DNA from 4 places in the Mesorhizobium sp. B2-4-7 genome. Region 1 is predicted to be linked to each of the others. Evidence: predicted binding sites of a transcription regulator. Region 1 holds the regulator's gene; each other region holds the start of a gene.
The links. Region 1 encodes PhoB, which activates phosphate uptake and scavenging genes when phosphate is short. Its sites were predicted from a motif close to TGTCATNNANCTGTCAT; they were not measured.

Region 1 (3,749 bases):
TTGAGCCGTCAGCGCCGCGACGACGCCGCCGGCAGTGCCGTCATTGGCCGCGACCACCGCGTCGACCTTGTTGTCGTTGGCGGTCAGGAACTGCTCCATGTTCTTCTGCGCGTTGGCCGGCAGCCAGCCATCCGTATAGGCTTCGCCGACATTCTTGATCTTGCCGCTGTCGATGGCGTCCTTGAGCACTTCCATGGAGCCCGAGAACAGGAAATCGGCATTCGGATCGGCACCCGAGCCCTTGATGAAGACGTAGTTGCCTTCCGGCTTCACCTTGAACACTTCGCGGGCCTGCATGCGGCCGACTTCCTTGTTGTCGAAGGTCAGATAGAAGACGTCCTTGTTCTCGATCAGGCGGTCATAGCCGACGACCGGAATGCCTTCGTCGAGCGCCTTCTGCACCGCCGGGCCGATGGCGGAGGCGTCCTGCGCCAGGATGATCAGCGAATTGGCGCCCTGGGAGATCAGGCTCTCGACGTCGGTGAGCTGCTTGCCGGGATTGGACTGGGCGTCGGCGGAAATATACTTGTCGCCGGCGGCTTCGATCGCCTTCTTCATGGCGGCCTCGTCGGTCTTCCAGCGCTCTTCCTGGAAGTTCGACCAGGAAACGCCGATGACCTTGTCCTTCGCCTGCGCGACCGACGCGAGCGTCAGCGACATGGCGACACCCGCCAGGATGGCGGCTGTGAATCTCTTCATCTTAATCCTCCCTGCGCCGCGTATGGCGCGACCAAACAGGCCCGTAGGCCGGCACAAAGGCTCTATTTTTTCGAGCCTCGAAAAAACACTGGTCCATCGTCGGAACGCTGTCAACGTCGATTCTGATGTATTTTGATGTCCTCGTGAATTTTTTTCGAGCTCCGGAATAAATAATGACAGCCAAGGCCGGTTCTGCCAGTATTTGACGGTCGTCGGGATCCTGGGGAGAGAACGCGGCGACGGGGAGGATGCGAGAAACATGTCGGTCGGAATCCGCCACGACGATTTGCGCCGACGCAACCGGGCGATGGTGATCGCGGCCGTGCGCCGTGCCGGGCAGCCCTCGCGCACCGAGATTGCCGCGACCACCGGGCTCAGCCATTCCACCATATCGGCGATCTCCTCCGACCTGATTGGCGAAGGCATCCTGGCGCAGAGCAAGCCGAGCGAGGCCGGTGCGCTGAAACGCGGCCGGCCGCAGGTCGGCCTCAGCCTCAACCCTGAAGCCGCGGCGGTGATGACCGTGGTGCTGTCGCTGAATTTTCTCTCCGTCGCCGTCATCGACTATGCCGGCCAGGTGATATCTGAAGAGCAGCGCCGGCTGGACACGCTCACCCTGTCGCGCGAGGCGCTGATCGGCGAATGCGTGGCCATCGTCAGGCGGCGGTTCGAGGATCCCGACCTCGACGTCGGCAGCATCGCCCGCATCGCGCTGGCGATCCAGGGCATCACCGACACGGATGCGCGCACCATGCTGTGGTCGCCGATCACGCCGCAGACCGACATCGCCTTCGCCGACATACTGGAGGCCGAGTTCGGCATTCCCGCCACCATGGAGAACGATTGCAACATGATGGCGGTGGCGCTGCGCTGGCGCGATCCCCAGCGCTACCGCGACGACTTCATCGCCATCCTTTTGTCGCACGGCATCGGCATGGGCTTGGTGCTGAAGGGTGAACTGTTCACCGGCACCCATTCATCCGGAGGCGAGTTCGGCCACATGATCCATCGCCCCGGCGGGGCGCTCTGCCGCTGCGGGCGGCGCGGCTGCGTCGAGGCCTATGCCGGCAACTATGCCATCTGGCGCAACGCGAGGCAGCTTGGCGAGGACACCGAGCCCGTCGACGTCAGCGACGCCGACATGCGCACCCTGGCGGCCTCGGCGCGCGAAAAGGACGGGCCGGAGCGCGAAGCCTACCGCAAGGCCGGCGAGGCGCTGGGTTACGGCCTTGGCAGCCTGTTCGCGCTGATCGATCCGGCGCCGGTCGCCATGGTCGGCGTCAGCGCCGCCGCCTTCGACCTGATCGAGCCGGCTCTGCGCGAGGCCATTGCCCAGACCGCCGGCGGCCAGCACTCGAAATCGATTTCCTTCGACACCGAGCCGAACGAACTGCCACTGATCCGCGAGGGCTGCGCCATGCGCGCGCTGACCTTCGTCGACCAGGAGATTTTCGCGCCGGGGGCACAGGCGAAATCAGGCGTGGGCGAGAACGTTGCGTGACATATCCCTAGTCTTCGCGAATCGCATACCCCGCGCCCCGAATGGTGCGGATCACGTCAGGCATGCGGCCATTGTTGACCGCCTTGCGCAGCCGGCCGACATGCACGTCCACGGTGCGCTCGTCGATATAGATCGTTTCGCCCCAGACATTGTCGAGCAGTTGGCTGCGCGAGAACACGCGGCCGGGATGTCGCATCATGAATTCGAGCAGGCGGAACTCGGTCGGCCCGAGCCGGATCTCGCTTTTCTTGCGGTAGACCCGGTGCGATTCACGGTCGAGCACGATGTCGCCGACCTTGAGCACGCTGGACAGAACTTCGGGCTTGGCGCGGCGCAGCAGCGCCTTGACGCGTGCCATGAATTCCGGCGTTGAGAACGGCTTGACCAGATAGTCGTCGGCGCCGGTGGAGAGACCGCGCACCCGGTCGCTTTCCTCGCCGCGCGCCGTCAGCATGATGATCGGCAGCCGCTCGGTCTCGGGCCGCATGCGGAGACGGCGGCAGAGCTCGATGCCGGACACCGCCGGCACCATCCAGTCGAGCACAAGAAGGTCAGGGACATTCTCCTGCAAGCGGATCTCGGCTTCGTCGCCGCGCGTCACCACCTCTACCTGATAACCCTCCGATTCCAGATTGTAACGGAGCAGCACACCCAGCGGCTCCTCGTCCTCCACCACCATGATGCGTGGCGCGATCATCGACTGGTCACCCCTGCCGTCAAGCCGCTGGCGCCGACATCGCCGTCTCGTCCTGCTTCGGGCGATTGGCGGGCAATTGCGTGCCGGTCAGCACATAATAGGCATTTTCGGCAATGTTGGTCACGTGATCGCCGATGCGCTCGAGATTCTTGGCGCAGAACAAAAGATGCGTGCAGGCGGTGATGTTGCGCGGATCCTCCATCATGTAGGTCAGCAGCTCGCGGAAGACCGACGTGTATTTGACGTCGATGCGTTCATCGTCGGCGCGCAGCTTCGCAAGTGCCGCGGCATCGCGCGCCGCATACTCCTCGATCACGCCTTGCACCTGGATCAGCACAAGCTGCGCCATGGCGTCGATGGAGTGCGACAGGTCGCGCGGCGTGGCGGCAAGGCCGACGGTGCCGACGCGCTTGGCGATGTTCTTGGCGAGATCGCCGATGCGTTCGAGATCGCCCGCCATGCGGATCGAGCCGACGACATGGCGCAGATCGTCCGCCATGGGCTGCCGCTTGGCGATCAGGGTGATGGCGCGGTCGTCGAGTTCGCGCTGGCGCGCGTCCATGATGGCGTCGTCGGAGACGACGCGCTGGGCGAGCGCGTTGTCGGAATTCAGGAGCGCCTTGGTGGCGCCGCCGACCATCGATGAGGCGAGATCGCCCATGTCGCGGATCAGCCTGCTGATCTGTCCGAGATCTTCGTCAAAGGCTGCGACTGTGTGTTCGGCCATGATCTTGGTCCTCGTATGCCTGGGATCAGCCGAAGCGGCCGGTGATATAGTCCTGCGTGCGCTTCTCGCGGGGCGATGTGAAGATCTTCTCGGTGCGGTCGAACTCGACCAACTCGCCCAGATAC
Region 2 (3,749 bases), on a different contig from region 1:
TCCTCGATGGCCATCGCGGCGCCCTGTGCCGCGAACGGCGTCATGGCATGCGCCGCGTCGCCGACCAGCGCGATGCGGCCCGACCTTACCCATGGCTGCTTCTGATCGACCGTATGGATCGGCCAGGCCGCCCACGGGCCGGCCAACTCCGCAAGCCTTGCCAGCGCCGGCGCGGTGCCGCGCACGGCGCCGGCCAGGATTGCGGGATCGGCATGGCCGGACCAGCCTTCGGCGATACGCTCGCCCCTGGTGAAAGCGACGAGGTTGATGGCGCTGCCCTTGCTGACGGGATAGGCGACCATGTGAAAGCCGGGATGCAGGAAGGTGGTGACGCAGTCCGGCGCACCGATCTCTGCAAAAGCTTGCCCGGCAGGACTGTCTGCGCTGACGGTTGCCCGCCAGGCCAGTTCGCCCGAGAAGTGGCTTTTCGCAGGGCTGGTTCTTGCTGGGTCGGCAAGTCCGCGGACCGACGACCAGACGCCATCGGCGCCGACCAGAAGGAAACCTTCCGCCGCGACGGGCCTGCCACCCACATCGGCTGCCGCGGTGATGCCTGAACTGCTGATCGTGACGCTGTCAAGGCGCGCGCCGGTGGTGAGATGAACATCGGGCATGGCAGCCACGCGCGCCATCAGCGCGTTTTGCAGGTCCGCTCGATGCGCCACGAGGTAGGGCGCACCCCAGCGCGCCTCGCCTGCTCGTCCAAGAGGCACGCGCGCCAGTTCGCCCAAGGTTGCCGCATCCTTCAGCACCACGGCTTCCGGCCTGACGGCATTGGGAAGAAGTGCGTCGAGTACGCCGAGCTCACGCAGGATGCGTGTCGCGTTGGGCGAAAGCTGGATGCCGGCGCCCGCCGCTTCGAGGCGCTGCGCCTGTTCGAAGATCCGTACGGGATAGCCGCGCTCGGCGAAAGCCAGTGCCGCGGTCAGCCCGGCAATACCCGCCCCGGCGATGATGACTTGCCGGGACTGTGCGTCTGCCATTGGCCCGGCCCGCTGGAGGTCAGGCGGCCTGATCGATGTAGAGGCAGCCGGCCGGCAGCGTTTCCATCGCCGTCAGCTTCGGCGAATAGCGGTAGAGCGTCGAGCAGTAGGGGCAGACCTTCTCATTGTCGTCGCCCATGTCGAGAAACACATGCGGATGGTCGAAAGGCGGGTTGGCGCCGGTGCACATGAATTCCTTGACTCCGATATCGATCGCCGGATGGCCCGCATCGTTCTGGAAATGGGGAATGGAACCGCCTGCCATCGTCGTCTCCTTTAGCGCAGTCTGCTCAGCGTTTGGATCATAACCGGTCTGTTTGCAAGTTCGATGAAATGAAACTGTCGCAAAAGCCTGTCAGAGGATAAGTTAAGCCGGTTAACCGGCTGGAGCATCGCAGCCAGGCGCAACAGCCTGGGCGCCGCCCGAAAAAGCGGCGAAGCAACCAGACGTGGGAAGAGCAGGAACCATGAACGAACTGAAGCCGGTCCAGAGCGAGTTCATCAATGCGGAAGCGGCAAGCCCGGAAGGCAATCCGGATCGTTTCGTCAATCGCGAGTTCTCCTGGTTGCAGTTCAACCGCCGCGTGCTCGAGGAATCGCAGAACACAAACCATCCGCTGCTGGAGAGGGTACGTTTCCTGTCGATCTCCGCGGCCAATCTCGATGAGTTTTTCATGGTGCGCGTCGCCGGCCTGGCTGGCCAGGTTCGCGAAGGCATCGTGTTGAGAAGTCCGGACGGGCGTACCCCCGAACAGCAGCTCGAACAGCTGCTGCGTGAGGTCGAACGGTTGCAGGAAGACCAGCAGAAGAGCCTTTCGGCGCTGACCGTGCTGCTCAACAAGGAAGGCATCGAGAGCATCACCCGCGACGCGCTGACCAAGGACGAGAAGGCCTGGCTGGAGGAGCACTTCCAGGACCAGGTGTTTCCTGTTCTCACGCCATTGTCGATCGACCCGGCGCACCCATTCCCGTTCATCCCCAATCTCGGCTTCTCTATGGCGCTGCAGCTTCGCCATCGCAAGAACGGCGAGGAGATGAGCGCGCTCTTGCGCCTGCCGGTGGCGCTGAAGCGCTTCATCCGCCTGCCGGACCGCAAGCACCATGTCCGCTTCATCCCGCTGGAAGAGGCGGTCGGCCTTTACATCGGCAAGTTGTTCCCGGGTTACGAGGTCAAGGGCTCCGGCACGTTCCGCATCATTCGCGACAGCGACATCGAGGTCGAGGAGGAATCGGAAGATCTCGTGCGCCTGTTCGAGACCGCGCTAAAGCGCCGCCGCCGCGGCTCCGTCATTCGCATCGAGTTCGACATGCTCATGCCGGCCGAACTGCGCGAATTCGTCGCCGGCGAACTCGGCGTTTCGTCGAGCCGCATCAGCGTCCTGACCGGCCCGCTGGCGCTCAGCCAGATTTCTGAGATCGTCGCCGTTGCCCGCGACGACCTCAAATTCACGCCCTACAATCCGCGTTTCCCCGAGCGCATCCGCGAGCATGGCGGCGATTGCTTCGCCGCTATCCGCGAGAAGGACATCATCGTCCACCACCCCTACGAATCCTTCGACGTCGTGGTGCAGTTCCTGCGCCAGGCGATGGCCGACCCGGAAGTGGTGGCGATCAAGCAGACGCTTTACCGAACCTCCAACGACAGCCCGATCGTGCGTGCGCTGGTCGACGCCGCCGAGGCCGGCAAGTCGGTGACGGCACTGGTCGAGCTCAAGGCTCGCTTCGACGAGGAGGCCAACATCCGCTGGGCGCGCGACCTCGAGCGCGCCGGCGTCCAGGTCGTGTTCGGCTTCCTCGAGCTCAAGACCCACGCCAAGATGTCGCTGGTGGTGCGGCGCGAGGACGGCAAGCTGCGCAATTATGTGCATCTGGGCACCGGCAATTACCATCCGGTGACCGCGCGCATCTACACCGACCTGTCCTTCTTCACCACCGATGCAACGATCGCACGCGATGTCGCCCAGCTTTTCAACTTCATCACCGGCTATGCCGAGCCGACCGCCGAAATGCGGCTGGCGATCTCGCCCTTCACGCTGAGGAACCGTATCCTGCAGCACATTTCCGATGAGGTCGCCCACGCACTCGAGGGACGGCCGGCACGCATCTGGATGAAGATGAACGCCCTTGTCGATCCGATCATCATCGACGCGCTCTACGACGCCAGCCGAGCGGGCGTCGAGATCGACCTCGTCGTGCGCGGCATATGCTGCCTGCGGCCGCAGGTGCCGGGCCTGTCGGAAAACATCAGGGTCAAGTCGATCGTCGGCCGTTTCCTCGAGCACAGCCGCATCTATTGCTTCGGCAATGGCCACGGCCTGCCGTCGGACGAGGCGGTGGTCTACATCTCCTCGGCCGACCTCATGCCGCGCAATCTCGACCGTCGCGTCGAGACCATGGTGCCGATCACCAACCCAACTGTGCATGAACAGGTGCTGGGCCAGATCATGCTCGGCAACATCATGGACAATCAGCAAAGTTTCGACGTATTGGCTGATGGAACCTCCCGGCGCGTCGTGCTCGAGGAGGGCGAGGAGCCGTTCAACGCACAGGAATATTTCATGACCAATCCGAGCCTGTCGGGACGGGGTGATGCGCTGAAATCGCATGCGCCGAAGCGGATCGCGCAATTCAAGCGCCGCAAGAAGAACGCCGCCGCCTGATGCTGTCCGATTCCCAGGGCCGGCTGCAGGATCGCCGACCGCTGTCCATCATCGACATCGGCTCGAATTCGATCCGCCTTGTCGTCTATGAGGGGCTGGCGCGCTC
Region 3 (3,749 bases), on a different contig from region 1:
AGCCTGCAGGCCAGCAGCCTGTCGAGCCAAGCCTCCGCGCCCGGTCCCGTGATCGCGTAGCGCGCATAGGCCGAGATATCGATGAGGCCGGCGGCGCGCCGGACTTGCAGCGCCTCGTCACCGACGATGTCGAAGGCGTTGGAGCGCCTGAGCGTCGTCTCCTCGCGGAATCCCATCGGCGCGAAATAGGCGGGGATTTCCAGCCCCCAGGAAGCCGTCCATTCGCAGCCCGCCGCACTCATGCCGTCATAGGCGCCGGGGCGTTTCAGCGGCCGGCCCGCAGGCAGCCGTTCGTTGGGAAAGGTCATGACGAAACGACGAGAATAAAACTGTCGCGTCGTCTGCCTGAGATATTCCCGGTTTGCGGCGAAGGCGCCGTAGCGGGCGATGTCCATGCCGAAAATGTCGGCCTGCGGCTCGCCGTAAATCATCCACTCGGCCAGCGACTTGCCGACGCCGCCGCCCTGGCTGAAGCCGGCCATGACGCCGCAGGCAACCCAGTAATTCTTCAGGCCGCGCACCGGCCCGACGATCGGATTGCCGTCCGGGGTGAAGGTGAAGGCGCCGTTGACCCATTTGCGGATGCCTGCCGTCGCCAGGCAAGGGAAGCGCTCATGCGCCTTGGCAAGTTCCGGGCCGATGCGGTCGGTGTCTTCGGGGATGAGCTCGATGCCGTAATCCCACGGCGCGCCGTCCATGTTCCAGTGCTTCGGGTTCTGCTCGTAGACGCCGAGCAGCACGCCCTTGCGCTCCTGCCGCAGATAGGAAAAGCCGTCGAGATCGACGGCCAGGCCGATCTCCTTGTCGAGGGCAGCGACTTCCGGAATGTCCTCGGTGACGAAATAATGGTGCTCCATCGGCGTCACCGGCAGTTCAACCCCGGCCATGCGGCCGAGTTGCTTGGCCCACAACCCGCCGGCATTCACGACATGCTCGGCGGTGATGGTGCGTTGCTCTGTGACGACATCCCAATGGCCGTCGGCGCGCGCCTTCAGCTCGACCACGCGGTTGCGCAGGATCACGTCGGCGCCGCGCTTCTTGGCGGCACCGACATACGCATGCGTCGTGCCGTAAGGGTCGAGATGGCCCTCGTTGGAATCGTAGAGGCCGCCAAGCACGCCGGTGACGTCGACGATCGGGCAGATTGCCTTGATCTCGTCAGGCGTCACCAGCCGGGCGGTCTCGATGTCGACCGACTGGAATACCGCCCAGGCCGATTTCAGCCACTCCCAGCGCGCCGGATCGCTGGCTATGTTGACGCCGCCAGTCATGTGCAGCCCGACGTCCTGGCCGGATTCGGCCTCGATCTCGCGGTAAAGGTTGATGGTGTAATCCTGCAGCGCGGCGACATTGGGGTCGGCATTGAGCGCGTGGAACCCCGCCGCCGCATGCCAAGTCGACCCCGCCGTCAGTTCGGCGCGCTCGATCAGCGCCACATCCGACCAGCCGAACCGCGCCAGGTGATAGAGCACCGAAGCGCCCACCACTCCTCCCCCGATGACGACTGCGCGGTAGTGAGACTTCAAGGCTTCCCTCCTCCACGGACTGTTCGAAACCGGAACCATATACGTACTGTACATGAGTGTCTAGTACTACGAACAGCTCCTGGACGCTGTCGAACCTGTGTCGGAACGATCGATTTTTTGGCGCGGCCGCACTTCCCCAGCAGCGTCGCGGCGGGCCGACGCGAATGCGTCACCAACTGTCATGCAAGCATCATGTTCGCGCCTTAGACCGCTTGCCGAGGGCACAAGCGGCCCTCCAGGGCGGCAGCCTCGCCGCCGCCAGGCAACCTCAGAATTCCGCCGTCCCGGCGCTTTGTCATCAAGGGGATATCCATGACGCATCTACGCTCATTCTCGTTGCGGCTGCTGGTCGCCGCGCTGGCGGCCTCGGCCGTTTCGCTGCCCGCCTTCGCCGACAGCTCGGCCAGCGTCGGCGGCGCCAGTTTCGTCAACAAGGGGCTGGTGGGGGTTGGCCGCATCCCGGCCGGCCAGCGCGACAGGTTCGGCGAGACCTTCGGCTCCGGCTCCGGCATGTCGATCGACACCGCGGGCTGGACGCATGATGCCGGCACCTACAGAGGCTCGCTGTGGCTGCTGCCCGACCGCGGTTATAACGTCGTCGGTACCACCGACTACCGGCCGCGCCTCAACACGATCAACATCGAGTTCGCCCCGGTGGCGCCAGGTGCCGCGCCCGCGGCCGGCCAGGAGCAGACCGGCGTCAAGGCGACGCTCGCCGACACCATGCTCCTGACCGACGACAAGGGCGCCGACGCCAGCGGTCTCGACCCGCTGAACGGCGTGCGTCCCGCCGCCGGCGACATGCCTGTCCTGCCGCAGGCCGACAATGGCAAGCTCGCGCTCGACAACGAGGCGATCGTGCGGCTGCCCGACGGCACCATGCTCGTCTCCGACGAATACGGTCCCGACATCTACCGCTTCTCCGCCGACGGCCGTCTGATGTCGGCGACCCAGCCTCCGGCCGCGCTCGTGCCGATGCGCCACGGCACGGCCAACTTTGCTTCCGACAATCCGGGCCCAGGTGCTGCCGAACCCGACCCAAAGGATCCCGAAACCGGCCGCCAGAACAATCAGGGCCTCGAAGGCATGGCAATGACGCCGGACGGCAAGTTCGTGATCGCGGTTTTGCAGTCGGCGACCCGGCAGGACGGCGGCGATTCGGCCTCGACGCGCCAGAACACCAGGGCGCTGGTCTATGACGCCTCCGATCTTGCCCATCTCAAGCTGGCACATGAATATGTCGTGCCGCTGCCGGTGTTCAAGGACGCCAAGGGCAAGACCAAGGTGGCTGCGCAAAGCGAGATCGTGGCGCTGTCGGACACGGCTTTCCTGATGCTGGCGCGCGACAGCGGCAATGGCCAGGGCCTGAAGGGCGAAGAGTCGCTGTATCGCAAGATCGACATTGTCGACCTTTCCGGCGCGACCGACATCGCCGGCGGTCCCTTCGATGCCGCCGACAAGCCGGTGGCGCCCAAGGGCGTGCTCGATCCGTCGGGGACGCCGGCAAGGCTGACGCCGTTCATCGACATCAACGACAAGGCCGAGCTTGCCCGCTTCGGCCTGCACAATGGCGCGCCCAATGACAAGGACAACCTCTCGGAAAAGTGGGAAGCGATGTCGCTGGCGAGCGTGCTCGATCCGAAGCTGCCCGACGACTATTTCCTGTTCGTCGCCAACGACAACGATTTCCTCGCCCAGGACGGTTTCCAGGTCGGCGCGCCCTACAAGGCCGAGGACGGCGCCGATGTCGACACCATGTTCCTTGTCTTTCAGGTCACGCTTCCCGGCCTCGCCAGGAAGTAAGCATCTTGCCGGAGGCGCCAGGCGGGCCTCCGGCCCGACAAGCATGATCGGATGCACGACGGCGTGCCTTACCCGCCATCGCTCCTTTCTCCAGGGTGCATCCCGGTCGGGCCTGCGGTATCCTGCGTGCCGGACTCAAAAGAACCAGCTTTGCCGGATTGCCGCCATGGATGAAAAGATGCCCGCGCGCCGGCGCACCGGTGACCTGACCAGCGGCCCCATTCCGCGCACGCTCCTGCTGTTCGCCCTGCCGGTGCTCGGCTCCAACGTGCTGCAATCGCTCAACGGCTCGGTCAACGCCGTCTGGGTCGGCCGCTTCCTCGGCGAATCCGCGCTCACCGCCACCTCCAATGCCAATCTGGTGCTGTTCCTCATCCTCGGCACGGTGTTCGGCATCGGCATGGCGGCCACCATACTGGT
Region 4 (3,749 bases), on a different contig from region 1:
CCATGTGCGAACAGATCCTTATCCCGGAACAAAACCTCTATCCAGCCAACGGCCTGTCGTTGGCCGATGCCGCGGCCGTCGAATTCCTGGCCATCGGCGCCCATTCGGTGCGGCGCTCGCGTGCCGATCCCGGCGCACGGACGCTCGTCATCGGCGCCGGACCGATCGGGCTCGGCACCGCCATCTTCGCCCGCATCGCCGGGCTCGACGTGACGCTGCTCGACATGAGCAGCGAAAGGCTCGGCTTCGCCGCCAATGAACTCGGCTTCAAGACCCTCGACGGGTCGCGCGGCGCGGCATCCGATCTGGTCAGCGAAGCGACATCAGGCGAAGGCTTCGACGTGGTCTTCGACGCCACCGGGAACACCGCCTCGGTGCAGTCGGCCTTCGCTCATGTCGCGCATGGCGGGACATTGGTGCTGGTCAGCGTCGTAAAGGACGACATCGCCTTTTCCGACCCCGAGTTCCACAAGCGCGAGATGACGCTTGTCGGCAGCCGCAATGCCTTGAGGGCCGACTTTGACCACGTCGCCGCTTCGATCCGCGATGGCGCGGTGCCGCTGGCCAAGCTCGTCACCCACCGCACCACGCTTGCCGACACGCCACGTGACCTCGCCCGCTGGGCGCATGAGAAATCCGGGCTGATCAAGGCCGTGATCGAGGTAGGGGCATAACATGGCAGGCCGTGAACCCGGCCCGAATTGACCACACCCCCGCGCAGGTCGCCCCCCAAACGCCAAGCCGCTGACAAGTGCGCGCGACCGGGCTGGTCTGATTCCAGCGTTAGGCCGACACGCCTACAGCGCCGACAGTTTCAGCTCCACCCGCTCCGCCGGGAAGCGCGCCTCGGCGAATTGGATCGGCCGGCCGTCCGGCGTCATGTTGACGGCCACCGTGACCAGCACGATGCCGCCCGGCTGCAGATCGAGGTCGGCAAGGTCGGAAGCATCGGCGTGACGCGCCGACAGCACCGTCGATTGCCTGAGATAATCGTCTATGCCGAAACGCTTGAGCGATGCGGTGATCGACCCGGTCTCGGCCATGGCCACATCGATGCCGGCGAAGCGCCTGGCGTCGAACCAGCCGGAAGCGCGCGACACCGGCTTCCCATCGGCCTCGCCGCGCGTCTCCAGGCGAATCACATCCGATCCCCTGGCAACGCCCAGGGCTTCGGCGACGCGCCGGCTGGCGGGCTCGACCGATGAGGCCAGCAGCACGATATGCCGCTCCGACGCCTGGCCCTGCAAGCCGGTTGAAAATCGCGTGCGCGCGCCGATCGGATAGGACAGCCGCTTGCGCGACAGCACGAAAGTGCCGCGCCCCTGCTCGGCCCGCAGTACCCCGTCTTGCACGAGCGCCGCGATGGCGCTGCGCACCGTGTGACGGTTGACGCCATAGCGCTCGGCCAGCGCCACCTCCGGCGGCAGCGCGGCATTCTCGGCAAAATCGCCGGCAGCGATCGATTGCAGGATTCGGTCGGCGATCTGGCGCCACAACGAGACGCCGCTGCGCCGCTCGATACCGTCAGCCACGTGTTTTCCGTTCACGGTTTCGCCCCTGGCCGGCCCCTGTCACGCACCCGTCATGGACTCGCGTTAGGTAATGGGTATAATTCGTATGGTTGTCTATATCAATAGACAAATTAGAAGCAAGGATGTTGCTCATGCGAGGACAGGAAGCGCGCGACCAGGCCGAACGCAAGGCGGCCATGGCAACCCTGGCGCAGTCCAGCGGCGACGACATCGTTCGCCTCTGGAACGAATCCGGCCTGCCTGCCGAGGTCGAACTGCTGCGCGGTCCCGAGACCGGCCTGGTTACCATGCGCGGCCGCATCGGCGGCGGCGGCGCGCCGTTCAATGTCGGCGAGGCCACCGTGACCCGCGCCACAGTGCGCCTGCCGTCCGGACAGGTCGGCCATTGCTATGCGCTCGGCCGCGACAAGCAGAAGGCGAAGCTGGCGGCCATCGCCGACGCGCTGTGGCAGGACCCCGCCCACCGAGAGGCGGTCGAAACGGGCCTTCTCGCGCCGCTGCGGGCTGCCTTGACCACGGCACGAGAAAGGCGCCGCGCCGAAACGGCGGCAACGAAGGTGGATTTCTTCACCATGGTTCGCGGAGAAGATTGATGGATATCGCAGCGCAATCGATCGAGGGCGGGTTCGCCGATCCGGTGTTCAACGCCCAGACGGTGTTTCGCGCCGTCATGGACGCAATGGCGCGGCCGGGCAGCGTGCAACCCTTGCCGGCCCTGGCCCGCCCGCCGGCGCCGCTTTCGGCGATATCGGGCGCGGTTGCGCTGGCATTGTGCGACAACGACACGCCGCTCTGGCTGGACCCGGCCCTGCACGCCTCGGCAGCGGTCATGTCCTGGCTCGGCTTTCACAGCGGCGCGCCGCTGGCCAACACCCCGGCCGACGCGCATTTCGCCTTTGTGGCCTCGCCGGCCGAGATGATGGCGCTCGACGGTTTCTCGCAAGGCACGCAGGACTATCCCGACCGCTCGACCACATTGATCCTGCAGGTCGGCGATCTCACGTCAGGCACGCCGCTGCTGCTCGAAGGTCCTGGCATCGAGAAGACGGCGACGATCGCGCCGGCCCTCATGCCGCGTCATTTCATCGAGCAGTGGAAGCAGAACATCAACCGCTTTCCGCGCGGCGTCGACATCATCCTGGCGGCACATGACAGCCTCGCCTGCCTGCCGCGTACGACACGCATCAAGACGACGGAGGCCTAGCATGTATGTCGCGGTAAAAGGCGGCGAAGCTGCAATCGCCAACGCCCACAGCCTGCTCGCCGACCGTCGGCGCGGTGACCGCTCGGTACCGGCACTGCGCCTCGACCAGATCGTCGAACAGCTGGCGCTCGGCGTCGACCGGGTGATGAGCGAAGGCTCGCTTTACGATCGCGAACTCGCCGCACTCGCTATCGTGCAGGCGCGCGGCGACATGATCGAGGCGATCTTCCTGGTGCGGGCCTACCGCACCACGCTGCCGCGCTTTGGCTATACAAATGCCATCGACACCGCCACCATGCTGGTCGAACGCCGCGTTTCGGCGACCTACAAGGACCTGCCCGGCGGCCAGTTGCTTGGGCCCACCTTCGACTACACGCACCGGCTGCTCGATCCCGAGCTTGCCGCCGGCGCCGATGTCGCCGGGCCCTTGCGGCGCGAGACGGAAGCGCAGGCAATGCCGCGCGTCTCGGCGATCCTCGCTCGCGATGGGCTGATCGAGCCGGACGGAGACATGCCTCAGGACCATGTCCCCGGCGACATCACCCGCGAGCCGCTGGAGTTCCCGATGGCTCGCGACATCCGCCTGCAGGCGCTGTCGCGCGGCGACGAGGGGTTCCTGCTGGCGCTCGGCTATTCCACGCAGCGCGGCTATGCCCGCAACCATCCCTTCGTCGGCGAGATCCGCATCGGCGAGGTCGAGCTGGAGCTCGACGTGCCCGAACTGCCTTTCGCCGTGCCGCTCGGCACGGTGCGCGTCACCGAATGCCAGATGGTCAATCAGTTCAAGGGCTCGGCAAAGGCACCACCGCAATTCACCCGCGGCTATGGCCTGGTCTTCGGCCAGAGCGAGCGCAAGGCGATGGCCATGGCACTCTGCGACCGCGCTCTTCGTGCAAGCGAACTCGGCGAGGACATTGTCGCCGCCGCCCAGGACGAGGAATTCGTCATCTCGCACTCCGACAACGTCCAGGCGACCGGCTTCGTCGAACATCTGAAGCTGCCGCATTATGTCG

Region 2: the regulator PhoB is predicted to act here: its motif matches at 1,313-1,329, upstream of FJ946_RS01220 (RNA degradosome polyphosphate kinase).
Region 3: the regulator PhoB is predicted to act here: its motif matches at 1,704-1,720, upstream of FJ946_RS18420 (esterase-like activity of phytase family protein).
Region 4: the regulator PhoB is predicted to act here: its motif matches at 1,570-1,586, upstream of phnF (phosphonate metabolism transcriptional regulator PhnF).

Annotation. Positions count from the first base shown of each region.
Region 1 is NZ_VFVH01000016.1:84,542-88,290, forward strand. It holds gene xylF (D-xylose ABC transporter substrate-binding protein) at 1-699, opposite strand, end outside; gene FJ946_RS29490 (ROK family protein) at 959-2,200, shown strand; gene phoB (phosphate regulon transcriptional regulator PhoB) at 2,208-2,897, opposite strand; gene phoU (phosphate signaling complex protein PhoU) at 2,917-3,624, opposite strand; gene pstB (phosphate ABC transporter ATP-binding protein PstB) at 3,650-3,749, opposite strand, start outside.
Region 2 is NZ_VFVH01000001.1:244,766-248,514, reverse strand. It holds gene FJ946_RS01230 (FAD-dependent monooxygenase) at 1-983, opposite strand, end outside; gene FJ946_RS01225 (zinc-finger domain-containing protein) at 1,003-1,248, opposite strand; gene FJ946_RS01220 (RNA degradosome polyphosphate kinase) at 1,451-3,643, shown strand; gene ppx (exopolyphosphatase) at 3,643-3,749, shown strand, end outside.
Region 3 is NZ_VFVH01000006.1:205,872-209,620, forward strand. It holds gene FJ946_RS18415 (FAD-dependent oxidoreductase) at 1-1,526, opposite strand, end outside; gene FJ946_RS18420 (esterase-like activity of phytase family protein) at 1,839-3,329, shown strand; gene FJ946_RS18425 (MATE family efflux transporter) at 3,496-3,749, shown strand, end outside.
Region 4 is NZ_VFVH01000003.1:204,609-208,357, reverse strand. It holds gene FJ946_RS11120 (zinc-binding alcohol dehydrogenase family protein) at 1-674, shown strand, start outside; gene phnF (phosphonate metabolism transcriptional regulator PhnF) at 798-1,547, opposite strand; gene phnG (phosphonate C-P lyase system protein PhnG) at 1,664-2,125, shown strand; gene phnH (phosphonate C-P lyase system protein PhnH) at 2,125-2,736, shown strand; gene FJ946_RS11100 (carbon-phosphorus lyase complex subunit PhnI) at 2,738-3,749, shown strand, end outside.